Regions from separate parts of the Enterobacter hormaechei subsp. xiangfangensis genome, predicted to be linked through region 4. Evidence: predicted binding sites of a transcription regulator. Region 4 holds the regulator's gene; each other region holds the start of a gene.
What was found. Region 4 encodes CRP, which controls carbon source genes, mostly activating them, when cyclic AMP is high. Its sites were predicted from a motif close to ATGTGANNNNNNTCACAT; they were not measured.
Positions count from the first base shown of each region.

Region 1: a site for CRP is predicted at 5,411-5,428, ahead of BFV63_RS10900 (sugar transporter). Genes of this name have one in related genera too.
Region 2: a site for CRP is predicted at 1,075-1,092, ahead of serC (3-phosphoserine/phosphohydroxythreonine transaminase). Genes of this name have one in related genera too.
Region 3: a site for CRP is predicted at 2,183-2,200, ahead of deoC (deoxyribose-phosphate aldolase). Genes of this name have one in related genera too.

Region 1 covers NZ_CP017183.1:2,270,062-2,277,981, forward strand. Annotated here, with positions in the region: gene ydeE (efflux MFS transporter YdeE) at 1-958, opposite strand, end outside; gene eamA (O-acetylserine/cysteine exporter) at 1,152-2,051, shown strand; gene marB (multiple antibiotic resistance protein MarB) at 2,090-2,305, opposite strand; gene marA (MDR efflux pump AcrAB transcriptional activator MarA) at 2,338-2,718, opposite strand; gene marR (multiple antibiotic resistance transcriptional regulator MarR) at 2,739-3,173, opposite strand; gene BFV63_RS10895 (MarC family NAAT transporter) at 3,430-4,095, shown strand; gene BFV63_RS10900 (sugar transporter) at 4,139-5,335, opposite strand; gene BFV63_RS10905 (PhzF family phenazine biosynthesis protein) at 5,512-6,300, shown strand; gene BFV63_RS10910 (PhzF family phenazine biosynthesis protein) at 6,323-7,135, shown strand; gene ptrR (putrescine utilization regulator PtrR) at 7,132-7,920, opposite strand, start outside.
Region 2 covers NZ_CP017183.1:1,583,637-1,591,556, forward strand. Annotated here, with positions in the region: gene ycaO (30S ribosomal protein S12 methylthiotransferase accessory factor YcaO) at 1-209, opposite strand, end outside; gene BFV63_RS07435 (DUF421 domain-containing protein) at 337-1,029, shown strand; gene serC (3-phosphoserine/phosphohydroxythreonine transaminase) at 1,192-2,280, shown strand; gene aroA (3-phosphoshikimate 1-carboxyvinyltransferase) at 2,349-3,632, shown strand; gene cmk ((d)CMP kinase) at 3,818-4,501, shown strand; gene rpsA (30S ribosomal protein S1) at 4,613-6,286, shown strand; gene ihfB (integration host factor subunit beta) at 6,457-6,744, shown strand; gene BFV63_RS07465 (ComEC family protein) at 6,957-7,920, shown strand, end outside.
Region 3 covers NZ_CP017183.1:647,301-655,220, reverse strand. Annotated here, with positions in the region: gene deoA (thymidine phosphorylase) at 1-1,173, opposite strand, end outside; gene deoC (deoxyribose-phosphate aldolase) at 1,273-2,052, opposite strand; gene BFV63_RS03175 (YjjI family glycine radical enzyme) at 2,315-3,850, shown strand; gene BFV63_RS03170 (YjjW family glycine radical enzyme activase) at 3,825-4,685, shown strand; gene BFV63_RS03165 (metal-dependent hydrolase) at 4,680-5,462, opposite strand; gene BFV63_RS03160 (patatin-like phospholipase family protein) at 5,459-6,511, opposite strand; gene BFV63_RS03155 (DUF1328 domain-containing protein) at 6,634-6,795, opposite strand; gene osmY (molecular chaperone OsmY) at 6,921-7,538, opposite strand; gene prfC (peptide chain release factor 3) at 7,843-7,920, opposite strand, start outside.
Region 4 covers NZ_CP017183.1:4,230,909-4,238,828, reverse strand. Annotated here, with positions in the region: gene tsgA (MFS transporter TsgA) at 1-514, opposite strand, end outside; gene ppiA (peptidylprolyl isomerase A) at 793-1,365, shown strand; gene BFV63_RS20335 (putative adenosine monophosphate-protein transferase Fic) at 1,471-2,055, shown strand; gene pabA (aminodeoxychorismate synthase component 2) at 2,086-2,649, shown strand; gene argD (bifunctional acetylornithine/succinyldiaminopimelate transaminase) at 2,737-3,957, shown strand; gene BFV63_RS20320 (YccS/YhfK family putative transporter) at 3,954-6,041, opposite strand; gene crp (cAMP-activated global transcriptional regulator CRP) at 6,099-6,731, opposite strand; gene BFV63_RS20310 (OsmC family protein) at 7,042-7,446, shown strand; gene BFV63_RS20305 (phosphoribulokinase) at 7,513-7,920, opposite strand, start outside.

The DNA of each region.
Region 1 (7,920 bases), 2.0 Mb from region 4:
CACCCGGTGCATAAATAATCTCACCCAGGGTGAAAATCGCTGCCGCGATCCCCCAGTAAATCAGGTTCTCGCCGGAAAGCATAAACCCCCCCAGCCCGAGGATGAAAAAAAGCGTCGCGGCGGTCATTAGCGGACGGATATTGCTGGCGGTGATCTTCCGTCCAAGCGCATATTGCAGGGTGACGACCACCGCCGCGTTGACGGGCAACACAACGGCCACCACCTTTTCTGCGAAATCACTGTCCGCATGTGCAGCGAGGACATACTGGGAAATGCAGGTGGCGAACGATCCACCCACATACGACGCCAGCAGCCCGGAAAGCGTGTACCAGAACAGCGCCCGGTCTTTCAGCAGCACCGAGGGTTGCCATGGCATTTTCTCCTCAGGGCTGTCCGAGGCTATGCTTTTCTGCACAAAGAAATGGATAAACCCGAGCGGCAGTGCGGCGCAGAAGGCCGCCAGCCAGAACGGCAGTTGCAGGCTGTACATCACAAGCAGGGTGCCGATCGGCGGCCCGATCGTCCAGCCGATGTTCAGGAAACTGTAGTTGAGTGAGAAAACGCGCGCCTTTTCGCTGGAGGTCAGCACGTCGGCAAACCATGCTTTCAGCACCGTTGAGAAGACGGAATAGGCGCAGTTAATCAGGGCAAAGAACAGCACTACCAGCGTCACGTTATTCACCAGCGGAATGGCCACAAACCCGGCGATAAAGGCGACGATGGCGATCAGCATATAGCGTTTTTTGTCGAATTTATCCGCCAGGATGCCAAACCCCAGGCTAAACACCACGCCAATGGTCAACGCCACGGTAAGGGCATAGCCAATATTCTCCACGCTCATATCGTACACGCGTGTGAGATATATGGTCATAAAGGGCAGCGTTGCCCCGCGGCCAATTGTTAATAACAATGACGATGCCAGCAGCGCTGCGGTTGAGCGCCTGATTGATGGTTTCATTTTCCTGCCCGACAAATGCTTATGCTTTTTTTGTTGTGTTATTACAGGATTATCATGGGATCGGCAGCTTGTATAGCACCCAATTTATCCGCAAGTGCTTCTCTTCAGTACCAGAATTAATGATCTTCTCGCGGGGCTATTTTTTCTGTTACCTTGAAGTGTTTACAAAATTTTAATATTTCAGGGGCGGAAAATGACGCGGAAAGACGGGCTGTTAGCGTTGCTGGTTGTCGTGGTGTGGGGACTCAATTTTGTGGTCATCAAAATTGGGTTGCACAACATGCCTCCACTGATGCTGGCGGGTCTGCGCTTCCTGCTGGTGGCGTTTCCGGCGCTGCTGTTCGTTGCCCGCCCGAAAATTCCCCTCAAGCTGCTGCTGGGCTACGGCCTCACCATCAGCTTTGGTCAGTTTGCGTTTCTTTTTTGCGCTATTAAATTCGGTATGCCTGCGGGCCTGGCTTCGCTGGTGCTTCAGGTGCAGGCGTTCTTTACCATCATTCTCGGCGCGTTTGTCTTTGGCGAACGCTTGCAGGGCAAACAGCTGGCGGGCATTAGCCTTGCGGTCTTTGGCGTGCTGGTGCTGATTGAAGGCAGCCTCAACGGTCAGCATGTCGCGCTGCTGGGCTTTATGCTCACCCTGGCGGCGGGGCTGAGCTGGGCGTGCGGCAATATCTTTAACAAGCTGATAATGCAGCACGAGGCGCGTCCGGCGGTCTTATCGCTGGTGGTCTGGAGCGCGTTGATCCCCATCGTACCGTTTATGGCCGCGTCATTTATTCTGGAGGGGCCGCAGGCGATGCTGAAAAGCCTGATGGAGATCGACCTGACGACTATTTTGTCGCTGATCTATCTGGCGTTCGTTGCCTCAATCATTGGCTATGGTATCTGGGGATCGCTGCTCGGACGCTATGAAACCTGGCGCGTGGCGCCGTTATCGCTGCTGGTACCGGTGGTCGGGCTTGCCAGCGCCGCACTGTTGCTGGATGAAACGCTCGGCGCGCTGCAACTGTGTGGCGCAGGGCTGATTATGGCCGGGCTGTATATCAACGTCTTTGGCTTGCGGGTGCGTCGGGCGACGCGGGTGCAGGGTTAAGGCAGAAAAAAGCCCCGCATTAGCGGGGCAAAAACGAATTACAGGTCGTGGTTGTAATACGGCACGCCTAATTCGTCGGATTTGTCGCTGCCAGCGCCCATGTGATTGAAGTCCCAGGGCGACTGGTTTTGCGTGGACGGCATAATCATGGTGTCGCGATTATTTTGCTGACCCGCACTGGGGGTTTGCTCCGCGAAGCTCTGGCCGGAAACCAGCACCAGCAAGGTGAGGACGGCGGAGGCGATAAATTTCATGATTTCCTCGGTTACGTCTTAACAGGCGATGATTAACTGCAATGTTTAAGCGGATACAGATAACGGGATTCACCCGGCATACTGGTAATACGGTACTTATGAGGCGGCACGTCAAAGTAGTTCTTGAACGTACGCGTCAGGGTTTGTTGCGATTCAAATCCGTAACGTTCCGCCAGATAGAGGATCGGCTCATTGCTTTCTTTCAGTTTTTGGGCAATCTCCGTCAGCTTGCGGCTGCGAATATATTGTCCTAATGAATGGCCGGTCTCTTTTTTAAACATCCGTTGCAGGTGCCATTTTGAGTAACCTGAACGCTCAGACACTTTCTCAAGGGAGAGCGGAGATTCCAGGTTATCTTCGATCCAGTCCAAAATGCTATGAATGGTGATAGCGTCAGTATTGCGTCTGGACATCGTCATACCTCTTTTTCTGTTTACGGCAGGATTTTCTTGAGTAAGAGCTCAAGCGTTGCCACTTCATCTGCCGATAAGTTTTTTGTCAGTTCCTGGTGCAGTGTTTGTCCTACTAATTGATGACATTGCTCACACATGGCCGCGCCATCGCTGGTCAGTTTCACCAGTACGCCACGTTTGTCATTTGGGTTAGGGCTTCGTTCTACCCATCCTTTACAGACGAGACGATCCAGCATGCGGGTTAACGCACCCAGATCGACAGAGAGCACCTTTTTCAGCTCAACCGGCGTGATACACACTTCGCAGCGAATGGAACACAGCACTTTAAACTGTGTTGCGGTGATATCCAGCGGTGACAGATAGTCATTGAGCAGGCGATCTTTTTTCTGATTAACCATATGAATAAGACGACCCAGTGGGATTATGTCGTTAAAGAGGTCACTGGTGCTTTTCACAATGGTTGCCCTGGCAAGTAGTTTAGTCACGGCAGATATTATTGCTCAGGCAAGTATAAGTCAACTGAATGAATCGGCCGATGCCACGAAATGCTAAAACGCTTCAGGAACTCATTCTGTACGCTTTTAAATCATACAGATAATCTGGGGTTATGAATTACGAGAGACAATTATGGTTACGCTGCGCGGATGGCTACGGACGAGGATTTGCCCCTATAATTGCGATGTTGAATAAGGATAAGGACTGCGGTGCATTATGTTGGATTTGATTAAAGCAGTGGGGCTTGGGCTGGTGGTGTTGCTGCCGCTGGCGAACCCGTTAACGACGGTGGCGCTTTTTCTGGGGCTGGCGGGGAACATGAACAGCGCGGAGCGCAATCAGCAGTCGATGATGGCCTCTGTGTACGTCTTTGCCATAATGATGGTGGCTTATTACGCCGGGCAACTGGTGATGAATACCTTTGGTATTTCGATTCCCGGTCTGCGTATCGCTGGCGGGCTGATCGTGGCCTTTATTGGTTTCCGGATGCTGTTCCCGGCGCACAAAGCGCACGAATCCCCGGAAGCCAAAAGCAAATCGGAGGAGCTTGAAAGCGAACCGAGCGCCAACATCGCGTTTGTGCCGTTAGCCATGCCGAGCACGGCAGGGCCGGGAACGATTGCGATGATCATCAGTTCCGCCTCAACGGTGCGTGATGGGTCGACATTTCCGCACTGGGTTATCACCGTTGCGCCGCCGATCATTTTTGCGCTTATTGCCATTATTGTCTGGGGGTCATTGCGCAGTTCCGGGGCGATTATGCGCTGGGTGGGCAAGGGGGGGATTGAAGCTATCTCCCGTCTGATGGGCTTCCTGCTGGTCTGTATGGGCGTGCAGTTTATTATTAACGGCGTGCTGGAGATTGTTAAGACGTATCATTGAGAACGTTGCCGGGTAAGCGCAGAGCCACCCGGCACAACAAACGTCAACCGTGGCTGGTCTGTTCTTCCATCGCGACCGGCCATTTACGGAAGATAAGCACCGACCAGATCAGCGCGATCAGCGCCGGAATCGCCCCGAGATAGCCAATGGCCGACATCGATACATGCAGGCTGATCTGATTTCCCACCAGCGCACCGGCGCCAATCCCCAGATTAAAAATCCCGGAGAAGAGCGACATCGCTACGTCCGTGGCGTCCGGGGCCAGCGCCAGCACTTTGACCTGCATTCCCAGACCAATAATCATGATCGCCACGCCCCAGAACAGACTGAGGATCGCCAGATGACTCTCGCTGCCTGCCGCAGGCATCAGTAACAGCAGACATGCCAGCAGCAGGCCAATCGCACTGCTTACAAGCGCAGACGCATGCTGATTGCCCAGCTTCCCGAACAGGATGCTGCCGATAATCCCCGCGCCGCCCAGGATCAGCAGCAGAACGGTGGCAAAGTTAGCGCTAAAGCCCGCCACAACCTGAACAAACGGCTCAATATAGCTGTAGGCCGTGTAATGGGCGGTCACCACAATCACGGTCAGCAAATAGATGCTCATCAGCGCCGGTCGACGCATCAGCAGCGGAAGACTTCTCAGCGAGCCGGAGTGTTCGCTGGGCAGTTTTGGCAGCAGTTTGATCAGACACACCAGGGTGATCAGCGCCCCCATGCCGATGGCAAAGAAGGTGGTGCGCCAGCCGAAGTATTGACCCACAATGCGCCCGATCGGCAGGCCTAACACCATCGCCAGCGCCGTTCCGGTGGCAATCAGGCTCAGCGCCTGGGCGCGTTTCCCCGCCGGGGCCAGACGAATGGCGAGCGATGCGGTGATCGACCAGAAAACGGCATGGGCAAACGCGATGCCGACGCGGCTGATGACCAGCACGGTGAAGTTCCATGCCATAAATGACAGCACATGGCTGGCAATGAACACCACAAACAGCCCAATCAGCAGCTTACGACGTTCCATCTGGCTGGTCAGCAGCATAAACGGCAGCGACATCAGCGCTACCACCCATGCATAGATGGTCAGCATAATGCCAACCTGTGCCGTTTCCATATGGAAGCTGGCCGCAATGTCGGACAGCAGCCCAACCGGAACAAATTCCGTGGTGTTGAAAATAAACGCTGCGATGGCGAGCGTGACCACGCGTAGCCACGCGACCCTGCGGGAAACCGTGTGTGTTGTCATAGGGATATCTGGGATTCGTTGCCTGAAAGATGAGGAGACGATCTTAAAGCCTTAAACGGCGAAAACTCAACCGTTATGTGATATGAATCACAAAATTTACCTTCATGCAGCGGTAGCGAACGCGGTTGTTTTCATTGAAGATAAAGAACAACACAACAAAAACAGGCGGTAACACAATGCAGGAGATTGATTTTTATCTGGTAGATGCGTTCAGCGCGTCCTCCTTTGGCGGCAACCCGGCGGCGGTGTGCCCCCTCGACGCGTGGCTACCGGATGAGACGTTACTGCGGATGGCACAACAGCATAACCAGTCGGAAACCGCGTTTTTTGTGTGTACCAAAGGGGGGATCGAGTTGCGCTGGTTCACCACGCTAACCGAGGTTAATCTGTGTGGTCACGCGACGCTTGCCGTGGCGTATATTCTGTTTAACGAACTGGATTATCCGGACTCACGCCTTCATTTTGACACTGCCTCTGGTCGCCTGACCGTCAGCCGTGAAGGTGACTGGATGACGCTGGACTTCCCGGCCTGCCCGACGCAGGCGCAGACGCCGCCACCGGAGTTGCTCACCGCACTCGGTATCAGCCACTACGTCGAGGCGCGAAAAGGCCGCGCCTGGGTGCTGGTACTGGAGAGCCGCGAGCAGGTGGAAGCCATTAATCCGGATTTCTCCGCCATGACGCCGGGGGAGCATAAAGTGGCCGTCACCGCCCGGGACGAAGGAGAATACGACTTTATCAGTCGTTTCTTCTCGCCGGGCGTGGCCGTGCCGGAAGATCCTGTCACCGGCTCCGCGCACACCATGCTGATCCCTTACTGGAGTGCACGGCTTGGCAAAACACAGATGTTTGCCCGCCAGGTTTCCGCCCGTGGAGGAGACGTACGCTGCGAACTCAAGGGCGACCGCGTGCGGATGGGCGGGCAGGCGGCGCTGTATCTGAAGGGCACAGTATTTCTGCGCTGAATAAATCTAAGAGGAACCAACGATGCAGGAAATTGATTTTTATCTGGTAGATGCTTTCAGCGGCAGGGCGTTCGGCGGCAATGCGGCGGCGGTGTGTCCGCTGGAAGCGTGGCTACCGGATGAGACGCTGCTGAAGATGGCGAAGCAGCATAATCAGTCAGAGACGGCGTTTTTTGTCCGAACGGATAACGGGTTTGAACTGCGCTGGTTTACCACGCAGGATGAAATTAACCTCTGTGGCCACGCAACCCTCGCGGCTTCTCACGTTATTTTTGAATACCTGGATTATCCGCATACGGAAATCACCTTCACCACGCGCTTTGTCGGCGAACTGACGGTACAACGCAGCGGCGACTGGCTGACGCTTAATTTCCCGGCGTGGTCAACCGAGGTTGTCGATACTCCACCCCCAGTGCTGTTCAGCGCGCTGGGCATTAACGCGACAAACGAGGTCCGTGTGGGGCGTGACTACATGGTGGTGCTCGACAGCCAGCGGCAGGTGGAGGCGCTGACGCCGGATATCACTGCCATGCTCCCGCTGGGGAAAATGGTCTGCGTTACAGCGCCGGGAGATGAGTATGATTTCGTCAGCCGCTTCTTCTGCCCGGGGGAAGGGGTGCCGGAGGATCCGGTGACGGGATCAGCTCACAGCATGCTGATCCCGTACTGGAGCGAAAAGCTTGGTAAAACGCAGATGTCGGCCCGCCAGGTCTCCTTGCGCGGCGGGGATCTGCGCTGCGAGCTGAAAGGCGACCGCGTGCTGATTGGAGGGCAGGCCACGCTGTATATGAAGGGAAAAATTTTCCTTCGACTCCAGGACTACGTTCAACTTTAACAACTGGGCGCAGGTGGCTGACGCTCGTTCAGCAGCGCGATAAATGCCTCCAGCTGGCGGGTCATCGCCCCGCGTCGCCACACCAGCCAGGTGGTGAGCCAGCGCCAGTTTTCCGCCAGCGGCCACGCCGCCACCTGATGATGCCCCGGCATGCTCTCCAGCATGGAGCGGGGCATCAGCGCAATGCCTGCCCCGGCAATCACACAGGCGAGCATCCCGTGGTAGGACTCCATCTCATGGATCCTTCCCGGCGTTACGCGGTCGGCATGGAACCAGCTCTCCAGATGACGCCGGTAAGAACAGTTGGCGCGAAAGGCATACACGTCGCTGCCGCTCACCTGCGTGGCTTTTGACACTTCCGCGTGGCCCGCAGGGGTGACCAGCATCATCTCTTCCCGGTAAACCGGCATCCCTTCCAGTTCCGGGTGCGAGAGCGGCCCGTCGACAAAGGCGGCGCTAAGCGTCCCTTCAAGCACGCCGTCAATCATCGTACCGGAAGGCCCGGTGGATAACGCAAACTGAATGCGCGGATAGCGCTGGTTAAACCGCGCCAGACTTTCCGGAATGCGTACGGCGGCGGTACTTTCCAGCGCGCCGAGCGAGAATAATCCCTGCGGTTCATCCCCGGCGACGACCATTCGCGCTTCGTCGACCAGCGCCAGGATCTGTTTGCTGTAGCGCAAAAAATTGTGCCCGGCGGGGGAAAGCCGCAGGCGCTGATTCTCGCGAATAAACAGCTCCACGCCGAGATCCGCTTCTAGCTGTCGGATGCGGGTGGTGAGGTT
Region 2 (7,920 bases), 2.0 Mb from region 4:
GCCAGTGCCGCTTTTTTTGTCGCGCCTTTACCGTTGGTAAAGCACAGGGCACAGTCTTTATCGCGAATATGCACAGACCAGACATGCGGCACCGGATTGAGCCAGGAGGCTTCTTCGATGTTAAAACCCAGGTCGGTCAGTTTCTGCTGGAAGCGAGCGATGGAATCTTCCAGAGCGGCGTCTTTGCCGGGGATAAACGTTTGAGTCATGGCGTTCACTTTTATCGTACGTAAAGCGCGCAATGATACGGGTTTTGCCTGACGGGTGCTATCTCCGGCGAAAATAAAAGACTGGGCTATGCTTATTGTCAGTAACTCACTGTTAAGGCATAGAAAAATGAAAGCATTCGATCTCCAGCGGATGGCGTTTGATAAAGTCCCCCCTGAATTTTTAGGCGAAGTGGCGCTGCGTAGTCTGTATACCTTCGTTCTGGTCTTCCTGTTTCTTAAAATCACCGGTCGTCGCGGCGTGCGGCAGATGTCGCTTTTTGAAGTATTGATCATCCTGACGCTGGGTTCCGCGGCGGGGGATGTCGCCTTCTATGATGATGTGCCGATGGTGCCGGTATTTATCGTTTTTGTCACACTGGCGCTGCTTTACCGCCTTGTCATGTGGCTGATGTCGAAAAGTGAAAAGCTGGAAGATCTGCTTGAAGGGAAGCCGGTCGTTATCGTCGAGGACGGTCAGCTGGCCTGGGAAAATGTGCAAAGCGCCAATATGACGGAGTTTGAGTTCTTTATGGAACTCCGTCTGAGCAGTGTTGAGCAACTGGGGCAGGTGCGTCTGGCGATTATGGAAACGAATGGTCAAATCAGCGTTTATTACTATCCCGACGATGAGGTGAAGCCCGGTCTGTGCATCCTGCCGGATATGCTTATCGAACGATACAAAACTGTACCTGAAGCGGGGGAGTATGCCTGCATAAAATGTAGTCATGTGGTGGTCATGCAGGCGGGCGATCATCAATTATGCCCCCGCTGTACGAATCCAGAATGGACGAAGGTTAGCCGGGCTAAACGCATCACCTGACAGCGATTTTGTCGGTTTTGTGACAACGGTACGGCAGATTGTATTGTGTGACGAGTGACACATTTCTTCGGCCATCAGTTTTAGACATTGCGGCGCGTGTCACTGAATGATAAAACCGATATCCACAGTTATAACTTATGGCTTTTAGCGTGGTGAGGGGAAATGGCTCAAGTCTTTAATTTCAGTTCAGGTCCGGCAATGTTACCGACAGATGTGCTCAAACAGGCTCAACAGGAGCTGTGTGACTGGAACGGTCTGGGTACGTCGGTGATGGAAGTCAGCCACCGGGGTAAAGCGTTTATTCAGGTGGCGGAAGAGGCAGAAAAGGATTTTCGCGATCTGCTGAATATTCCCTCGAACTACAAAGTATTGTTCTGTCACGGCGGTGGACGCGGCCAGTTTGCGGGTATCCCGCTCAATCTGCTGGGCGACAAAACCACCGCTGATTACGTTGATGCGGGCTACTGGGCGGCCAGTGCGGTAAAAGAAGCGCATAAATATTGCACGCCGAATGTCATCGATGCCAAAGTGACCGTTGACGGTCTGCGCGCCGTGAAGCCGATGAGTGAGTGGCAGCTTTCTGACAACGCCGCGTATCTTCACTACTGCCCGAACGAAACCATCGACGGTATTGCCATTCACGAAGAGCCAGACTTTGGCGAAAATGTCATTGTGACGGCGGACCTCTCTTCAACCATTCTGTCCACCCCGCTGGATGTCAGCCGCTACGGCGTCATCTACGCGGGTGCCCAGAAAAACATCGGTCCTGCGGGCCTGACAATCGTTATCGTGCGTGAAGACCTGCTGGGGAAAGCCCATAAGTCTTGCCCGTCAATTCTGGATTACACCGTCCTGAACGACAACGATTCCATGTTCAACACCCCACCAACGTTTGCCTGGTATCTCTCCGGCCTGGTCTTCAAATGGCTGAAGCAAAAAGGCGGTGTGGCGCAGATGGATAAGATCAATCAGCAAAAGGCTGAACTGCTGTACGGCGTGATCGACAAGAGCGATTTCTACCGTAACGATGTCGCCAAAACTAACCGTTCGCGCATGAACGTGCCGTTCCAGCTGGCGGACAGCAACCTGGATAACGTGTTCCTGGAAGAGTCCTTCGCGGCGGGTCTGCATGCGCTGAAAGGCCATCGTGTGGTAGGCGGGATGCGCGCCTCTATCTATAACGCCATGCCGCTGGAAGGCGTTAAAGCCCTGACTGATTTCATGATCGACTTCGAACGTCGTCACGGTTAATTGGCTGTTTTTCACCCCCGCAGCGTTCCTGCGGGGTTTTTATTATGTTGAGTTGAGAGTTGAGTTTCATGGAATCCCTGACGTTACAACCTATCGCGCGGGTAGATGGCACCATTAATCTGCCTGGTTCAAAAAGTGTCTCGAACCGCGCTCTGCTGCTGGCAGCTCTGGCAAACGGCACCACCGTCCTCACTAATCTGCTGGACAGCGATGACGTGCGCCATATGCTCAATGCACTGAAAGCGTTGGGCGTTCAGTACGCGCTGTCTGACGATCGTACCCGTTGTGAAGTCACTGGTAACGGCGGCGCGTTACATTCTGCTGAAGCGCTGGAGCTTTTCCTGGGTAACGCCGGTACCGCGATGCGTCCTCTGGCCGCTGCGCTGTGTCTGGGGAGTAACGATATTGTGCTGACCGGTGAGCCGCGAATGAAAGAGCGTCCGATCGGCCATCTGGTGGATGCCCTGCGCCAGGGCGGCGCGCAGATTGATTATCTTGAGCAGGAAAATTACCCGCCCCTGCGTCTGCGCGGGGGATTCACTGGCGGCAATGTTGAGGTTGACGGTAGCGTTTCCAGTCAGTTCCTGACTGCGCTGCTGATGACCGCACCGCTGGCACCACAGGACACCGTTATCAGCATTAAAGGCGACCTGGTTTCTAAGCCGTACATTGATATCACCCTGCACCTGATGAACACCTTTGGTGTTGAGGTGGAAAACCAGTCTTATCAGCGCTTCGTGGTGCGCGGAGCGCAGCAGTATCAGTCCCCGGGCCACTACCTGGTTGAAGGCGATGCTTCCTCCGCCTCCTATTTCCTTGCCGCAGGTGCGATTAAAGGCGGTACGGTAAAAGTGACGGGCATTGGCCGCAACAGCGTGCAGGGCGATATCCGTTTTGCTGACGTACTGGAAAAAATGGGCGCGGTGGTGACCTGGGGCGATGACTTCATCTCCTGTACCCACGGTGAGCTGAACGCCATTGATATGGATATGAACCATATTCCGGATGCGGCGATGACCATTGCTACCGCTGCGCTGTTTGCGAAAGGCACCACCACGCTGCGAAACATTTACAACTGGCGTGTGAAAGAGACGGACCGCCTGTTCGCGATGGCAACCGAGCTGCGTAAAGTGGGGGCCGAGGTAGAAGAGGGCGAAGACTACATTCGCGTCACGCCGCCGGCAAAACTGCAATTTGCAGAAATTGGCACCTACAACGATCACCGCATGGCGATGTGTTTCTCGCTGGTGGCGTTGTCAGATACGCCAGTCACTATCCTTGATCCGAAGTGTACGGCAAAAACGTTCCCGGACTACTTCGAACAGCTGACGCGCATTAGCACCCTGGCCTGATGATCGTATGCCGCATCACCTGATGCGGCATTTCCTTACGCTTTCTGACACTCATCCTCTTTCATTTCTTCTACACTCTGCTTCAATCATTCCGTAATTTGCACGCAAAGGTAACAGTTGCGCACGTTGGCGCGTATAATGCGCGGCGTTCATGTAAACGGTATGCCTTAATTAAGGAGAAAAAGATGACGGCAATTGCCCCGGTAATCACCATTGATGGGCCAAGTGGCGCAGGGAAAGGTACTCTGTGCAAAGCGATGGCGGAAGCATTGCAATGGCATCTTTTAGATTCGGGAGCAATCTATCGCGTGCTGGCGCTGGCTGCGCTGCATCATCATGTGGATGTTGCGTCTGAAGAAGCGCTGGTACCGCTGGCTGCGCATCTGGATGTGCGCTTTGTCTCGACCGATGGCAACCTTGAAGTGATCCTGGAAGGGGAAGATGTCAGCGGTGAAATCCGTACCCAGGAAGTGGCCAATGCGGCCTCTCAGGTGGCGGCTTTCCCACGCGTTCGTGAAGCGCTGTTACGTCGCCAGCGCGGTTTCCGTGAAGCGCCGGGGCTGATCGCCGACGGCCGCGACATGGGAACCGTGGTATTCCCTGATGCGCCAGTGAAAATTTTCCTTGACGCCTCTTCAGAAGAACGTGCCCATCGCCGCATGCTTCAGTTGCAGGAAAAGGGGTTTAGTGTTAACTTTGATCGCCTTTTATCCGAGATAAAAGAGCGCGATGACCGCGATCGTAACCGCGCCGTCGCACCACTTGTTCCCGCGCAAGACGCATTAGTGCTGGATTCAACCAGTTTAACTATTGAGCAAGTGATTGAAAAAGCGCTACAATATGCGCGCCAAAAACTGGCACTCGCGTAATCGCGACCGATTTAGCAGTACCCCCGCTGCAATGGATTGACGGCGGGTATGTGAAACAACCCCATCCGGCACGGAGCCAGGTGGACGTTAATATTAACCTGAAGATTAAACATGACTGAATCTTTTGCTCAACTGTTTGAAGAATCCTTAAAAGAAATCGAAACCCGTCCGGGTTCCATCGTTCGTGGCGTTGTTGTTGCTATCGACAAAGACGTTGTACTGGTTGACGCCGGTCTGAAATCTGAGTCTGCCATCCCGGCTGAGCAGTTCAAAAACGCCCAGGGCGAGCTGGAAATCCAGGTAGGTGACGAAGTTGACGTTGCTCTGGACGCAGTAGAAGACGGCTTCGGCGAAACCCTGCTGTCTCGTGAGAAAGCTAAACGTCACGAAGCATGGATCACGCTGGAAAAAGCTTACGAAGAAGCTGAAACTGTGGTCGGTGTTATCAACGGCAAAGTTAAAGGTGGCTTCACTGTTGAGCTGAATGGTATTCGTGCGTTCCTGCCAGGTTCTCTGGTAGACGTTCGTCCAGTCCGTGACACCCTGCACCTCGAAGGCAAAGAGCTTGAGTTCAAAGTAATCAAGCTGGACCAGAAGCGTAACAACGTTGTTGTTTCCCGTCGTGCCGTTATCGAATCCGAAAACAGCGCAGAACGCGATCAGCTGCTGGAAAACCTGCAGGAAGGCATGGAAGTCAAAGGTATCGTTAAGAACCTCACTGACTACGGCGCATTCGTTGACCTGGGCGGCGTTGATGGCCTGCTGCACATCACCGACATGGCGTGGAAACGCGTTAAGCACCCAAGCGAAATCGTGAACGTGGGCGACGAAATCACTGTTAAAGTGCTGAAGTTCGACCGCGAGCGTACTCGTGTATCCCTCGGCCTGAAACAGCTGGGCGAAGATCCATGGGTAGCTATCGCTAAGCGTTACCCAGAAGGTACTAAACTGACTGGTCGCGTAACCAACCTGACTGACTACGGCTGCTTCGTTGAAATCGAAGAAGGCGTTGAAGGTCTGGTGCACGTTTCCGAAATGGACTGGACCAACAAAAACATCCACCCATCCAAAGTTGTTAACGTTGGTGATGTAGTGGAAGTGATGGTTCTGGATATCGACGAAGAACGTCGTCGTATCTCCCTGGGCCTGAAGCAGTGCAAAAACAACCCATGGCAGCAGTTCGCGGAAACCCACAACAAGGGTGACCGTGTTGAAGGTAAAATCAAGTCTATCACTGACTTCGGTATCTTCATCGGCCTGGACGGCGGCATCGATGGCCTGGTTCACCTGTCTGACATCTCCTGGAACGTTGCAGGCGAAGAAGCAGTTCGTGAATACAAAAAAGGCGACGAAATCGCAGCAGTTGTTCTGCAAGTTGACGCAGAGCGTGAGCGTATCTCCCTGGGCGTTAAACAGCTTGCAGAAGATCCGTTCAACAACTGGGTTGCACTGAACAAGAAAGGCGCAATCGTAAACGGTAAAGTGACTGCTGTTGACGCTAAAGGCGCAACCGTAGAACTGGCTGACGGCGTTGAAGGTTACCTGCGCGCTTCCGAAGCTTCACGTGACCGCGTTGAAGATGCAACTCTGGTTCTGAGCGTTGGTGACGACGTTGAAGCTAAGTTCACCGGTGTTGACCGTAAGAACCGTGCAATCAGCCTGTCTGTTCGTGCTAAAGACGAAGCTGATGAGAAAGATGCAATCGCAACTGTGAACAAACAGGAAGATGCAAACTTCTCTAACAACGCAATGGCTGAAGCTTTCAAAGCAGCTAAAGGCGAGTAAGTTCAGGTTCGCACCATCATTTGAGCTGTAACGCATTTACAGCGCGAAGGATGGAGAGCAGACTTGACAGATTGCAGGATTCGTCCTGTAATCAATAACAAAGGGCGGCTACGGCCGCCCTTGTTTAATAAGCTGTTCAGCTAATGGGTTTGAAAGGAACCGGAGGAATCATGACCAAGTCAGAATTGATTGAAAGACTTGCCAGTCAGCAACCGCATATCCCTGCCAAGGCTGTGGAAGATGCCGTTAAAGAGATGCTGGAGCATATGGCTACCACTCTTGCCCAGGGCGAGCGCATTGAAATCCGCGGTTTCGGTAGTTTTTCCCTGCACTATCGTGCACCACGTACCGGGCGTAACCCGAAGACTGGCGATAAAGTGGAGCTGGAAGGAAAGTATGTTCCGCACTTTAAGCCGGGTAAAGAACTGCGCGATCGCGCCAATATTTACGGTAACTGAGTTTAATCATCAGGGTTAAACTGAGTTTAAAGAAAGCACCTTAGGGTGCTTTTTTTGTATCCCGCCCCTGCATTTCTGAATACGCGCCGCATTTAAATTTTCTCTTTACTGTAAACGCTAAAAAACGTTGCAGCGTCCGCTGTAAATCACGCCTTTTCTGTCTGACGACGCATCAGTCCCGCCGCATAATCGCCTGAAACATGGAGGTGAAGATGGGGATCCACGTTATCAGTATGTGCGCCATTCTGGCCATAATCCCGCTCTATTGGTTACCCGTTTTGCCAGATTTGCATATTGTCTGGTTGCTGATTGCCGCAGGAATTGCGTTATCAGTACAGCAGAGAAAATGGCTCAGGTTTTCAGGCCTCGCATTGCTTTTTATGTGCTGGGGGATCCTGGCCGCTCAGGAAAGCGTGTGGCCGATGAACCATTTAACGAAAGTTCCGCAGCAGGCCGAGGTGGTCATTACCGCAACGGACGGCGCAACGATGCATCAGGGAAGGATTGTCAGCCTCAATGGAGAACGTGTGTGGGCTGCCATGGGCGTGGCGCTGTATGGCAACTATCTGCCGCAAAACGTCTGCGTGGGTCAACGCTGGGCAATGACCCTGCGGCTCAGGGCGGTACACGGAGAACTCAACGATGGCGGCTATGATTCACAGAAAAATGCCTTTGCCCGACATCAGACGCTGAGTGGACGGTTTACCCATGCGGCGCTCGTTGACGAAGGCTGTAGCCTGCGTGCGCAGTACCTGACATCACTACAGAGTACGCTTTCAGCATATCAGTGGGGACCCGTGATACTGGGGCTGGGAATGGGGGAGCGGCTGTCGGTCTCGCGGGAGATAAAAAACCTGATGCGTGAGACCGGAACGATGCATCTGATGGCAATCTCGGGATTGCATATTGCGCTGGCCGCTTCTGTCATCTGGTTTCTGGCGCGAGGCATCCAGTTCTTCCTGCCGGGCCGCTGGATTATCTGGCAAATCCCCTTGCTGGCAGGGCTGATTTTTGCCGCGTTTTACGCATGGCTAACAGGCTTACAGCCGCCTGCGCTGCGCACGGCTATCGCGCTTGTGGTACTGGCGGCATTAAAAATGAGTAGTCGCCAGTGGTCGCCCTGGCAGGTATGGCTTACCTGCGTGGCGGCGATCTTGGTTTTCGATCCACTGGCGG
Region 3 (7,920 bases), 1.1 Mb from region 4:
GTCGCCCAGACGGGCCATATCGGTAAAGCCGACGCTGTAATCAATGGTGTCCGATGCCTGACGACGACCGCCGCCCATAGACACGACAGCCATGCCGAGCGCGCGGGTATCCATAGCCGAGACAAAGCCTTCGCTATCCGCATAGACCGCTTTGCTGAGCATCGCGGTGGGCAGGTATTTCGCGTAGTTTTCCACGAAGTCGGTCGGGCCTTTCTGCGCCGCCACCATCCGACCAAAGATCTCCGCCGCTTTGCCGTTGTCCAGCACCGCCTGAAGCTTCGCGCGCGCGTCAGCGTCGTCTTTGGCCAGCTTGCCGGAGATTAACATCTCAACGCACAGCGCCATGGTGACATCGAACAGGCGCGGGTTACGGTATTCGCCTGTGAGGAACTGCACAGCCTCGCGGACTTCAACCGCGTTACCGGCGCTGGAGGCCAGCACCTGGTTCATGTCCGTCAGCAGTGCGGTGGTGCGCACGCCCGCGCCGTTGGAAACGCCAACGATCGCTTCGGCCAGCGCCTCAGAGAGTTCATAGGTTGGCATAAACGCGCCGCTGCCCACTTTCACATCCATCACCAGCGCATCCAGACCTTCCGCCAGTTTTTTGGCAAGGATAGAGGCGGTGATCAGCGGGATGGAGTCTACGGTCGCGGTAATGTCACGCGTCGCGTAGAAACGCTTGTCAGCCGGAGCAAGAGAGCTGGTCTGGCCGATAATCGCCACGCCAACGTCTTTAATAATGTCGCGGAAGCGGTTGTCATCCGGGAAGATATCGAAGCCCGGAATGGCTTCCAGTTTGTCGAGCGTACCGCCGGTGTGGCCCAGGCCGCGCCCGGAAATCATCGGGATGTAACCCCCGCAGGCTGCCACCATCGGGCCAAGCATCAGGGAGGTCACGTCGCCCACGCCGCCGGTGGAGTGTTTGTCCACAATCGGGCCGTTGAGGTTGAGGCTTTTCCAGTCCAGAACGGTTCCTGAATCTCGCATCGCCATGGTCAGCGACACGCGCTCAGGCATCGACATATCGTGGAAGAAAATGGTCATCGCCAGAGCCGCAATCTGCCCTTCAGAGATGGTGTTATCACGAATGCCATTGATAAAGAAGCGGATTTCTTCGTCGCTTAATGCATGACCATCACGTTTTTTACGAATAATTTCTTGTGCGAGAAACACGGTAACCTCCATGCGGAATCGGGTGAATGGCGGCGGGTATGTTGACCCGCCCCACGATCCTTTAGGCCGGGTTAGCGTAGCGCCATCCGGCAATTCAACTTAGTAGCTGCTTGCGCTCTTACCGTCGCCGTGACCCAGCGCTTTCAGCAGGCTGGCCAGCAGGCTGGACGCGCCGAAGCGGTAGTGGCGGGAGTCCGCCCAGTCGGCGCCGAACAGCTCGTCGGCAATCGCCAGGAACTGCTGCGCGTCTTCTGCGGTACGCACGCCGCCTGCCGGTTTGAAGCCAACGGTTTTGGACACGCCCATATCACGGATGACTTCCATCATGATGCGTGCGCTTTCCGGGGTAGCGTTGACCGGCACTTTACCGGTAGAGGTTTTAATGAAATCCGCGCCCGCTTTGATGGAGATTTCAGACGCCTTACGAATCAGCGCCTCTTCTTTCAGCTCGCCGGTTTCAATGATCACTTTAAGCAGCACGTTTGCCGCCGCACACGCGTCTTTACAGGCTTTCACCAGGTCAAAACCGACCTGCTCGTTGCCGGCGATCAGCGCGCGGTACGGGAATACCACATCAACTTCGTCTGCGCCGTACGCAATCGCTGCGCGGGTTTCTGCCAGCGCGATCTCGATATCGTCATTGCCGTGCGGGAAGTTAGTTACGGTGGCAATGCGCACGTCCGGCGTGCCCTGCTCTTTCAGCGTTTTGCGGGCAATCGGGATGAAGCGCGGATAGATACAAACGGCGGCGGTGTTACCCACTGGCGTTTTCGCCTGATGGCACAGGGCGATGACTTTTTCATTGGTGTCGTCATCGTTCAGGGTGGTCAGGTCCATCAGTTTCAACGCGCGCAGGCTGCTTGCAGTTAAATCGGTCATAACATTCTCCAACGGCAGTGCCGTATAAATTTTACCTTGCGGGTCTGTGAGTATTCTAACATTCACCCGCATCCACACTTCGACATTCATCACAGTTAATGAAAACTGTGTGCAAATTTGCATTACTGTAATGAGATCTGCTTCAAATTTTAGTGCGTTAATTGCTGACTAAATCGGCGATATCCCCTTTCTGATCAAAAGCGCCACCAGGCTGGCTTCCTACAATTCGTTCACTATCCGCAGAACAACCAAGGAAGTGAACATGCCCGACGCCCTGCAACAACGTTGCCAGCACATTGTGACCAGCCCGGTGTTAACCCCAGAACAAAAACGTCATTTTCTGGCGCTGGAAGCGGAGAACAATCTGCCCTATCCCGCTCTGCCAGAGGCGGCCCGCGCCGCGCTGGACGAGGGATTCATCTGCGACATGTTCGAAGGCCATGCGCCTTACAAACCGCGCTACGTGCTGCCGGACTACGCTAAATTTCTGGCTAACGGCTCAGAATGGCTGGAGCTGGAAGGGGCGAAAGATCTGGATGATGCCCTCTCGCTGCTCACTATCCTTTATCACCATGTTCCGTCCGTCACATCGATGCCGGTCTATCTGGGCCAGCTCGATGAAATACTCAGCCCCTATGTTAAAATTCTAACACAGGATGAAATCGATAGCCGAATAAAACGTTTCTGGCGTTACCTGGACAGAACCCTGCCCGATGCGTTTATGCATGCCAATATCGGCCCGGCGGATACGCCTGTCACCCGAGCCATCCTTCGCGCGGATGCAGAACTAAAGCAGGTTGCGCCGAACCTGACCTTTATCTACGATCCGGATGTAACCCCCAGCGATCTGCTGCTGAGCGTGGCGAAAAACATTTGTGAATGTAGTAAGCCGCATATTTCTAATGGCCCGGTGAATGATAAAATTTTCACAAAAGGTCGCTATGGCGTGGTGAGCTGTTACAACTCCCTGCCGCTGGCGGGCGGCGGCAGCACGCTGGTGCGCCTAAACCTGAAAGCGATTGCGGAACACAGCCGCTCACCGGAAGACTTTTTCACCCGTACCCTTCCTCACTACTGCCAGCAACAAATCGCGATCATTAATGCGCGCTGCGATTTTTTATATGAACAATCCGGCTTCTTTGAGAATAGCTTCCTGGTGAAAGAGGGGCTGATTGATGCCGATCGTTTTGTGCCGATGTTTGGCATGTACGGTCTGGCCGAAGCGGTGAACGTGCTGTGCGAGAAAGCAGGCATTACGGGACGTTACGGTAAGAACGAACAGGCCAATGCGCTGGGCTACCGCATCAGTGAACAGCTTGCGGCGTTTGTCGAAAACACGCCGGTGAAATACGGCTGGAAGCAGCGCGCGATGCTTCATGCGCAGTCGGGGATCAGCTCTGACTCGGGCACCACGCCGGGCGCGCGCCTGCCCTACGGCGACGAACCGGACCCAGTCAGCCACCTGCTGACCGTGGCACCGCACCATAAACACTACGCTTCCGGGATCAGCGATATTCTCACCCTGGAGGAAACGGTTAAACGCAATCCTCAGGCTGTGGTGCAGCTGTGCCTGGGGGCGTTCAACGCCGGTATGCGCGAGTTTACCGCCAACGTTGCGGGTAACGATCTCGTGCGCGTTACCGGCTATATGGTGCGGCTCTCCGATCTGGAGAAGTACCGGGAAGCCGGATCGCGCACCAACACCACCTGGCTCGGCGAGGAGGCCGCGCGCAATACCCGTATTCTGGAACGTCAGCCGCGCGTGATAAGCCATGAACAGCAGATGCGCTTTAGTTAGTCAGGTCATACCCTTCTCCTGCGTGGACGGGCCGGGCAGCCGCCTGGCGTTGTTCCTCCAGGGCTGTAACCTGCGCTGCAAAACCTGCCACAACCCGTGGACGATAGGGCGCTGCAACGACTGCGGCGACTGTGTTCCCCACTGTCCGCATGATGCGCTGACGATTCAGGCCGGGCGCGTCTGGTGGCAGGAGAGTCACTGTCAGCAGTGCGACACCTGTCTGCACCTGTGTCAGCAGCAGGCGACGCCGATGGCGCAGCGCTATAGCGTCGAGGAGATCCTCTCCCGGGTGCTCACGTGCGCGCCGTTTATTGAGGGCGTGACCGTCAGCGGGGGTGAGGCCACCACGCAGCTGCCGTTTTTGGTTGCGCTTTTCACCGCGATCAAAGCCGATCCGTCCCTGCGCCATCTGACGTGCCTGGTGGACAGCAACGGCCTGTTAAGCGAAACCGGCTGGCAAAAGCTGTTACCGGCGTTTGACGGCGCGATGGTGGATCTGAAAGCCTGGGGCAATGAACATCACCGTTTTCTGACCGGGCGCGAAAACACGCTGATCAAGCAGAGCATCCGCTGGCTGGCCGATCGTCATCGCCTGACGGAGCTGCGCCTGCTGGTGATCCCCGATCGGTGTGATTATCTGCAACATCTGCCATCGCTGACCGCTTTTATCCACACGTTGGAGAACGTTCCGGTGCGGATCAACGCGTTTCATGCCCATGGGGTTTACGGGGAGGCGGCGCGATGGCGGAGCGCCACGCCGGAGGACATCGAGCCGCTGGCGCAGGCCCTGGAACGGCAGCAGATCACGGTGATCCGCCCGGCCCTTTATCTATAGCGTGATGCCGAAGACCGCTCGGGTATTTTCCAGCAGCGCGCTGGCAATCACATCTTCAGGCTCCTGACGCAACTCACACAGCACATCAAAAACGCGCGCCGCCTGCTCCGGGCGGTTAGGCTGGCCCTGAAAACCATTCAGCGGCATGTCAGGCGCATCCGTTTCCAGCAGGAGCGAGGTCAGCGGGAGCTGTGCCATCACATCACGGGTTTTGCTGGCACGCGGATAGGTAATGGTGCCACCGACGCCAATTTTATAGCCCAGCTCGATAAAACGCTGCGCCTGCTGAAGGCTTCCAGCGAAACCATGGACCACGCCCCTGCGCGGCACGTCGATGCGCTTCAGGTGCATCGCCAGTTTGTCATGGGTACGTCTGGAGTGGAGGATCACCGGCAGATCGTGGCGCTTTGCCAACCGGAGCTGCGCGTCCAGAATCGTCTGCTGGCGTTCAAACTGCGGATCTTCACGATAGAGATCGAGGCCGATCTCACCGATGGCAACCAGCTTCGTATCCGCGTTTTGCAGCGTGGCATCCAGCCTGTCGAGATGGTCATCAAGATGGTGCTCAATAACGATCGGATGCAGACCCAACGCGGCATACAGCGCATCGTGCCCCCGGGCAAGCGCCAGAACTTTGTCGAATCTCGCCGCTTCAATAGCGGGCACAATAATGGCTCTCACACCGGCCTCAGCCGCACGCGCAAGACTGGATGTTTCCTCCCCGCTAAACGGCGGGAAATCAAAGTGGCAATGGGTATCGATAAAGCAGTGCGTCATGCCAGATCCTCGTTATCGAGTAAGCCATCGTTGGCCTGCGGCGCGTCCACCAGCGGCATCGCCACCGCGTCATTGGCCACAACGGCAGGCGGCAAAATGATGCTTTTATGCCGATGAAGAGGCGGTTGCTCGGCCAGCATTTTCCCGACGGTCGCCAGGAAGTAACGCCCGCACAGCCGCCCCGTTTTGTAATCCATACGCAACGCAGGCAGCCGACTGCCCAGCGCCATGCTCAACAGCGGCTTCGGCGGATAAATTTCAAAGATGCGCAGCTTGCCCGGTGGTTTTTCAATAAAACGCTGCATCGCGCCGTAGGTGGTTTCATGCTGCTTCGCGATATTCACCAGCGGTTGCAGGCTGCTGTCGCCCAGCCAGCGTTCCATCCGCTTAAACCACTGTGGGGTGTAATACATCTGCGAAGGCACCGTGCGGATCACCACAATGGTTTTTGCCCCGCGCCGCGCCGCCTCCTGTACCGGCACCGCGTCGCTGATACCACCGTCAAGATAGCTTATCCCCTCCAGCAACGCGCCGGTGCGGTAGAATCCCGGGATCGCGCTGGATGCGCGGATGATATCCAGCCAGTTCTCTTTCTGCGGCGAAAAGTAACCCGGCGAATAGTCATCGCCACGGCTGGCGCACATCCAGAACTCTTTGCCGGTATCGAACAGTCGTGACGCGGTATCCATGGCCAGCGGCATCTGGCTGGAGGTGGCATCCAGTAACCAGTCGAGATCGATCAGGTTCCCGCCGCGCACGAAGCGTACCGGATTGAAGAATTCTTTCGAGGTGGTATAGCGCATAATCACTTTGCGCGCATAGCCGGGCTGGTTGCAGACATAGGCGGAGAGGTTCTGCGCCCCGGCAGAGGTGCCGAAATAGAGATCGAACGGGTTGAATTGCGCGCGCATAAATTCGTCGAGCACGCCGGCAGTGAAAATACCGCGCTGCCCGCCCCCTTCACAGACCAGCGCAAGCTGGCCTGCATGAAACGGTTTTAACGTCAGCGGCGCAATATTGCCGAGCGTAACGGGAATTCGTTGCCCCACCTCTGCCTTCCTGTTTTCATTATTGTGATGAGACACAGTAACGCACTTCCCCGGTGGTTCTCAAACGAGAAAAAGCCAGTCACGAGGACTGGCTTGAGTTTGTTTAGTAAATATTGCGTTTGCTACGGGCGACGTCGACCCGTAAACAGGCTGACCAGGAACAGAATAATACCGACGACGAAGACAATTTTCGCTGCCCATGCCGCGGTACCCGCCAGTCCACCAAAGCCCAATGCGGCGGCAATTAACGCGATAACCAGAAATATAATGCCCCAACGAAACATAAGCCTCTCCTTTACCATAGTTAATGTCGGCCGCTAAACGTGAGCGCTCAGGTCACTCACCGGCTTTTCCAGAATCGTTTTTATTTCGCCCGCGGTTTTAAGCCTTACGGGCGAATGGTACTGCTTTACTTCGTTTTCAGATCGTTTTTGACGCTTTTCACACCATCAATAGCTTTCGCAATTGACTCGGCACGATCGCTTTGTGCCTGATTCTCAACCGTACCGGACAGCTGGACCACACCATCGGTGGTTTCAACTTTCACCATACGGGATGGCACGATGTCGTCGGCTAACAGTTTAGCTTTGATTTCGCTGGTAGTTGCTGCATCTCCGGCATAGCCCTTCACGGACGATTCTTTGCTGTCACGTACATGCAGTTTGTCGCTGACGGAGCTTACGCCCTCAACACCTTTCGCCACTTTAACGGCTTCTTCAGCCTGGGTCTGGCTTTCAACGAAACCGCTCAGGGTGACAACCTTGTTGTCGGTTTTAACAGAAATATCGGTGCTCTTAATGGAGGCGTGATCCACCAGTGCGGCTTTCACTTTTGCTGTGATTGAGCTGTCATCCATGAAATTACCGACTTTATTCATAGAGCTATCGATTTTTTCCCCTGCGGTATTGGCGGAACTTTGCGCTTTATCCATGGTGCTGGATTCCGCCAGAGCAGAACCGCTTACCAGGACACTACCCAACGTTACAGCCAGCAGAGTTTTAGAAATCTTCAGTCTTGTCATATTCATCGATTTATTCCTGTGTTTTGCCCATTATTTGGGCGACATACTTCCCTAAATCTTGGTTTTATATATTGCGAATTAACACCGGGGCAAAATGGAGAACCAATGGACATGCATTGAACAGTTAATTCATCCACGCCCGGTGCTAAACACTGAGTTAAATATAGATCACAATCAGAGGGGTGCATTCAGAATTGGGGAAAAAACGAACGAATAGCGAAAAATTGCGGTGAATTAAGAACATTCCGCAAGGGTTTAATAACACAGGAATTAAAGAAGAGCACGGCGGCTGCCGTGCTCTGAGAGGGAATTAATGCTCGCGCGTTTTGCGGAACTGAACATCAGGATAACGTTCCTGCGTCAGGTTCAGGTTAACCATGGTCGGGGC
Region 4 (7,920 bases):
CCAGACCAATGCAGGCATATACCCAGTACCACTCAATGCTGCGCGCCAGAAGATACGCGGCGACCATCGGGAAAATCATCCCGGCCATGCTGAAGAAGGAGTCGGTGAACAGCAGACGCGCGCCGCGCTGGCGGCCTTCATACATGTGCGTAATCAGAAACGTACCGATCGACATGGTGATCCCGCTCACCAGGCCCAGTACGAACATGGCGGCAGAGAAGAGGGCGATGCTGTGGCTCAACATCAGGCCCGCCACGGCGGCAACCATCAGCACGAAGCCAAAACGCAGCTGCGTTTTCAGCGGTACGATTTCCATCAGCCAGGCATTAAGGAAAATAGAGATCAGGATCCCCGCGTTCAGGAAGGTGAAGGTGTTACTCATGCTGGAAACGGGCAGCTGGAAGTAGTCTGCGATATTTCCCATCACCATCCCGGTGACGATCACCAACGCGCCGGTCAGGGCGTAAGAGAAGAAGCTAATCCATGTGAGCTTGATGCGATTGCTGTTAGTCATGTCTGGCCTGTTAAAAGTAAAGAAAAACGCAATGACTGCGTTTGAGCGGGCAGATTTTAGTCGCGAAAGTGATCTAATTAAATCTTTTCAGAAAATTTTGAGCACAATTGCAGGTTTTAACGTGATGCAGATCACATTACGTTGCAGGGTGAACAATCGTTTGCGCGGTAATAATTGTTTCAATTTGGTAAAATTAGGTAAAAGACTGGTCTGGGTTCATACTGCTCTTTAGAATCAAGCCATTCGCTTTTTATACTGCGCTTTGTTAAGGAATTCTCATGCTCAAATCAACACTGGCGGCTGTTGCAGCTGTGTTTGCTCTTTCTGCCGTTTCCCCTGCTGCGCTGGCAGCCAAAGGAGACCCTCACGTCCTGCTGACTACCTCTGCGGGGAATATTGAGCTGGAGCTGGATAGCCAGAAAGCCCCTGTTTCGGTGAAAAACTTCCTCGACTACGTGAACAGTGGTTTTTATAACAACACCACGTTCCACCGCGTGATCCCGGGCTTTATGATTCAGGGTGGCGGTTTTAACGAGCAGATGCAGCAGAAACAGCCCAACCCGCCCATCAAAAATGAAGCTGACAACGGCCTGTTGAACAAGCGCGGCACCATCTCCATGGCGCGTACGGCGGACAAAGACAGCGCCACCAGCCAGTTCTTCCTCAACGTGGCTGATAACGCCTTCCTGGACCACGGTCAGCGCGACTTTGGCTACGCGGTGTTTGGCAAAGTGGTGAAAGGCATGGACGTGGCGGATAAGATCTCTCAGGTTCAGACTCACGATGTCGGTCCATACCAGAATGTGCCGACTAAGCCTGTCGTCATTCTCTCCGCGAAAGTGCTGCCGTAATCGTTCGTCCACACGGGCATATCCTGCCCGTGTCTTTCCGCCCTCCCTGCGAAAGCGCGTTTTGCTGCTTATACTTGTGGCAAACGGACTATTCAGGGAGGCGTAGTGAAAAAACTCACCGACAAGCAAAAATCCCGTCTCTGGGAGCAACAACGTAGTGTCAATTTTCAGGCCAGCTGCCTCCTTGAAAAAGGTAAGGGGCCCGCTGAACCCGATATCGAGACGCTGGAACTGGGGCCTTCCGCACCGGGTTTACCCCATCTGTGTCTTATTCACCGCCATTTATTCCGCAACGAAATGAAAGGCGCGGGCGAGCTGCGCACCGCCGATATTTCCAAGGGCGACATTCCTTTTTGCCATTTCGAGTACATCGAGAAAGTGGGTAATGAGCTGATGGCTTCGCTGGAAAGTGATAAATATCTGGTAGGCCTTCAGAAAGAAGAGTTTACAGACAGAATCAGTCATTACTACTGTGAAATCAACATGCTACATCCGTTTATGAGCGGTAATGGCGTGGCCCAGCGGATCTTCTTTGAACAACTGGCTATTCATGCGGGCTACGTGCTGAACTGGCAGGGGATCGACCCGGACGACTGGGCTGCCGCCAACCAGAGCGGGGCGATGGGGGATTTGACCGCCCTGAACGTCATCTTCGCCAAAGTTGTGAGCGAAGCGCGGGAATCTGCGTAAAATAGGGCGGCCATTTTTTCAGGAGCCGTCATGATTCTGCTGATTGATAACTATGATTCCTTTACCTGGAACCTCTACCAGTATTTTTGCGAGCTGGGGGCAGAGGTGGTTGTCCGCCGTAACGATGAGATCGCGCTGGATGACATTGACGCGCTGGCACCTCAGAAAATCGTGATTTCGCCCGGGCCGTGTACCCCGTCGGAGTCCGGCATCTCGCTGGCGGTAATCCAACACTATGCGGGCAAACTGCCGATTCTGGGCGTCTGCCTGGGTCACCAGGCCATTGCGCAGGTCTTTGGCGCCACCATTGTCCGTGCCGCGAAAGTCATGCATGGCAAAACCTCACCGATCACACACACCGGTACCGGCGCATTCCTGGGGCTAAACAATCCGTTAACCGTGACGCGCTACCATTCTCTGATTATTGATCCGCCGACCCTGCCGGCCTGCTTTGAGGTTACCGCCTGGAGCGAGACGCAGGAGATCATGGGCATTCGCCACCGCGAGTACGATCTGGAAGGTGTGCAGTTCCACCCGGAAAGCATTCTCAGCGAACAGGGGCACGCGCTGCTGGCTAATTTCCTTAATCGCTGAATATCGGTTGCCTTGCTGTGATTTTTTATGCATATTTTGTGATTATATTTTCACAATAACTGTGACATAAAAATGGATGGTCATGACATGGCAACTGAACAACCAGCAATTACCCGCGCGACATTCGATGAAGTGATCCTGCCGATTTATGCACCGGCTGAATTTATCCCGGTGAAAGGGAGAGGCAGCCGCGTCTGGGATCAGCAGGGCAACGAGTATGTTGATTTCGCAGGCGGTATTGCGGTGACGGCACTGGGCCATTGCCATCCTGCGCTGGTGGACGCGCTGAAAACGCAGGGCGAAACGCTGTGGCACACCAGCAACGTGTTCACCAACGAACCGGCGCTGCGTCTGGGGCGTAAGATCATCGATGCCACCTTCGCCGAACGCGTGCTGTTTATGAACTCCGGCACCGAAGCCAACGAAACCGCCTTTAAGCTGGCGCGCTACTACGCAACCACGCGTCATAGTCCGTACAAAACCAAAATCATCGCCTTCCATAACGCCTTCCACGGTCGCTCGTTCTTTACCGTTTCCGTGGGCGGCCAGCCGAAGTATTCCGACGGCTTTGGTCCGAAACCTGCGGATATCATCCACGTGCCGTTTAACGATCTGCACGCCGTTAAAGCGGTGATGGACGATCACACCTGTGCCGTGGTGGTCGAGCCCATTCAGGGGGAAGGCGGCGTCACGGCGGCCACTCCGGAATTTCTGCAAGGGCTGCGCGAACTGTGCGACGAGCACCAGGCGCTGCTGGTGTTTGATGAAGTGCAGTGTGGGATGGGTCGTACCGGGGATCTGTTCGCTTATATGCACTACGGCGTAACGCCGGATATTCTGACCAGCGCGAAAGCGCTCGGCGGCGGTTTCCCGGTCAGTGCGGTACTCACTACCCAGGATATCGCTTCCGCATTTCATATGGGCTCACACGGCTCCACCTACGGCGGTAATCCGCTTGCGTGTGCCGTGGCGGGTGCGGCGTTCGATATCATTAATACGCCGGACGTCCTGAATGGCGTGAATGCGAAACGCGATCTGTTTGTGAAACATCTTCAGCAGATTGACGAACAGTTTGATGTCTTCAGCGAAATCCGCGGAATGGGGCTGCTGATTGGCGCCGAGTTGAAGCCTCAGTATAAAGGCCGCGCGCGCGATTTCCTGCACGCCGCCGCGCACGAAGGCGTCATGGTGCTCAATGCCGGGCCGGACGTGATGCGCTTTGCGCCATCGCTTGTGGTGGAAGACAAAGACATCGAAGACGGATTAACCCGTTTTGCCGCGGCAGTCGCGAAGATCGTCAGCGGCTAATACGCGGTTCGTTTTAACCGGCGCGTTAACCAAATCCCGTGATGCGGGCGCTGACGCCATGCCACCGACGAAATGGTGTGCATGGTGTTCAGGTGGCCGAGAACGCGCTGTAAATGCTGCTCAAGGGTGCTCATCGGCCCGTGGGTCAGCGTCTCCGGCGCTTCCAGAATGTTCGAATCACCTGACTCGCCCGGTGCATCATACTCCAGGCGCTGCTGACAGCGCTGCAACGCAATTTCACACGACTGCAAATAGCGCTGCGCCAGATCCGGCGTCAGCATCGTGTGCTCCCGCGCCAGCGTCGTCATGGCATTGATGTGCTCGACGATAAACTGGCTGTGCGTGACCCACAGCTTCATGTCAGCCAGATAGTGCGCGTTAAAGCCCGGCTCCTGCATGGCCTGGTTAAGGGAGTTGAACAGGGCGTTATGCGCCTGGTTGACCTTCATTCGCTCGTAGGCCAGCGGAGAGGGCTGTGGGTCATCGCTCAGGATCAGACGAATGGCCTGCTGGTCAGCTTCCAGCGCGTCGTGGGCGTTCTGCCTCAACAGCCCGCTCTGCCACTGCGGCCACAGCCAGACCATGCCGCCAAAGGCGATCAGGCAGCCAATCAGCGTATCGACCAGACGGGCAATAATAAACTGTTCCCCGTTAAGCGTGAGCAGTTGAAGGGTATACACCGCCGTCACCGTAAAGCCCACCATCGCCCAGCCGTAGTTTTTGCGGATAATCAGATAGCTCACCAGCGTGATTGCCAGCATACCGGCCAGGGTATAGCCCTCCGGCACGTGGAAGTGCAGCGTCACGCCCGCGATAATCAGCCCCGCCATCGTACCGCCCGCCCGATGCAGAATGCGCACCCGCGTGGCGCCATAGCCGTTCTGGGTAACAAACAGTACGGTCATTAAGATCCAGTAGGGTTTCGGCAGGTGCAGGGCCATCCCCATCAGGCTGGCGATGCTCAGCATCACACTGATCCGCGCGGCATTGCGCAGGGCGGAAGATTTCAGTGAAAGATAGCTTTTGAGCGCGGGCAGCAGCGGCAGCCGTTTTTGCTTATCGGCCATCAGGTCTCGCGCATAAAGCGGGCGCTGGGTACGTAACACCCGGGCGATGCGGCTGAAATGCCAGGCAGCAAATTGCCCGACCGGGTTTTCCGCGTGCTGACGCGCAATCTTTTCCAGCGCGCCGAGCTGTTTGTCCATGTTAAAGCGCGTCGGGTAGCGGTGATAGAGGATATCGTCAGCCAGCACCCGCAGGCGGGCCGCGACGGTCTGCGCGTTCCAGCGGATCACCGCTTCTGCATGGCTGCGCTCCACCAGCTTTTGCACCTCTTCCGGATTATGAAGGCTGACGGAGATATGCTCCTGCAAATCCAGCCCGACCTGGAAGATTCGCAGCAGCCGCTTGTATTCATGATTTTTGTTGGCGGCAAGCATGTGCAGCTGCTGATAGCACTGGCTGATCAGATCCACCACTTTTTGCTGGCGCGCCAGTAGCGGCGGCAGGGATTTTTCCGGGTCGGTATGTTGAGTGAGCAGGGTGTATTTTGCTTCGCAGTATTCAGCAAGCTGCACGTAGAGCAGGCTCAGGGATTCGCGCAGCGGCTGTTCCCGCCACAGCCAGAACCAGAACCAGTTAAACAGCCCGTACCACAGCGTGCCGAGGGCGTAGATTAGCAATGGCTCCCACACCGGCATGTTGCCTGCAAGGCTTAAGGTGAAGATGGCGGCAATCAGCGACGCGGGAAGCAGGCGGGCGTGTAGCGAGCTGATTTCGGCGGTGACGCCGAGCGTCATCGCCAGCACGGTCAGGATCAGAGGCAGAGGAATGTCGCGGGCCAGTAAGAGCTGTACGGCAAGGCTACAGCCGGCAAACAGGCAGCCGCCAATAATCAGACGTTTAAAAAAGCGTTTATGCGGCGTATCCAGACCGGCAATGTTGCAGCAGGCGGGCACGAGGGAAAACAGCAGGCCTTGCTGAAGATGTCCGAGGATCAGGCCCACGGCCACGGGAAGACACAACACCAGCGTTTGTCGCAGTGCGTAGTTAACTTCCGGGTGATAGATCAGCCTGCGCCACATGAGGAGTAGAGACAAAAACGGCGTGCCACCCTGCGGCGGCACGCCGTTTGACCGGAATTAACGGGTCCCGTAAACCACGATGGTTTTACCGTGGGCGGAGATCAGGTTCTGATCTTCCAGCATCTTCAGGATACGGCCCACTGTTTCACGGGAGCAGCCGACGATCTGACCGATTTCCTGGCGGGTAATTTTAATTTGCATACCGTCAGGGTGGGTCATGGCGTCTGGCTGTTTCGCCAGGTTCAACAGCGTCTGCGCGATACGACCGGTTACGTCCAGGAAGGCGAGGTTACCCACCTTCTCAGAGGTCACTTGCAGACGGCGTGCCATCTGGGAAGAGAGACGCATCAGGATGTCAGGGTTGACCTGAATCAGCTGACGGAATTTCTTATAAGAAATTTCAGCCACTTCACATGCTGTTTTTGCACGAACCCAGGCGCTACGTTCCTGGCCTTCTTCAAACAGGCCCAGTTCACCGATAAAATCGCCCTGGTTCAGATAAGAAAGGATCATCTCTTTCCCTTCTTCATCTTTGATCAGCACGGCCACCGAGCCTTTAACGATGTAATACAACGTTTCCGCTTTTTCACCCTGGTGAATCAGCGTGCTCTTTGATGGGTACTTATGAATGTGGCAATGAGACAAGAACCATTCGAGAGTCGGGTCTGTTTGCGGTTTGCCAAGCACCATGCGCTGTTATCCTCTGTTATAAGCTGTCACCAGAGTCATAAGATGCATCCGGACTCTGGGGTTGCAATCGAATTCTTACCCATACCTGGGAAGTCGGCTGTCGTAACGTTTCGCAGCCAGTAAAGTTTGATGTCCTCTGCATACATGTGTAACGTCAATGTATTACTGTAGCATCCAGAGTGTTTTAGCATAGCTTTCGCCGCGTGTCTCCTGGTGTCTCGCTTCAGCATGACGCAGGTCGCCTTCCGTTGCGAGAAATGTAACGTACACGTAATCTGTCATAAAAAATGCAACGTTGGAGTGAGTGAATATGCAAGCGCGTGTGAAATGGGTTGAAGGGTTAACGTTCCTGGGCGAGTCTGCTTCCGGGCACCAGGTTTTGATGGATGGCAACTCCGGCGATAAAGCGCCAAGCCCGATGGAGATGGTGCTGATGGCGGCGGGCGGATGCAGCGCGATCGACGTGGTGTCGATCCTGCAAAAAGGCCGTCATGACGTGACCGATTGTGAAGTGAAGCTGACGTCAGAACGTCGCGAAGAGGCGCCACGCCTGTTCACGCATATTAATCTGCACTTTATCGTCACTGGCAAAGAACTGAAGGATGCGGCGGTCTCGCGTGCGGTTGACCTGTCTGCGGAGAAATACTGCTCTGTGGCGTTAATGCTGGAGAAAGCGGTAAAAATCACCCATTCGTATGAAGTGATAGAGGCTTAATTATTGGGGCATCGTGCGTGTTGATGCCCTCACCCTAACCCTCTCCCACGGGGAGAGGGAACATGTTCACGCGATTTGCTTTCCTTCCATCAGCCGCTGCACCAGCGGTGTCATGATAAGTTCCATTGCCAGCCCCATTTTTCCCCCGGGCACCACTAACGTATTCATGTGCGAAATAAACGAACCCTGTAGCATCGCCAGCAGCCAGGGGTAATCAATGCCTTCCAGGTTGCGGAAGTGGATCACCACAAAGCTCTCGTCCAGCGACGGGATGCTTTTTGCAGCGAACGGGTTAGAGGTGTCCACGGTGGGGACGCGCTGGAAGTTAATGTGGGTTCGGGAGAACTGCGGCGTCAGGAAGTTGATGTAATCTTCCATGGAGCGCACCACCGAGTCCATGACCGCCTCTCGCGAATGGCCGCGCTCGCTCATGTCACGCGTCAGCTTCTGGATCCACTCAAGGTTAACAATCGG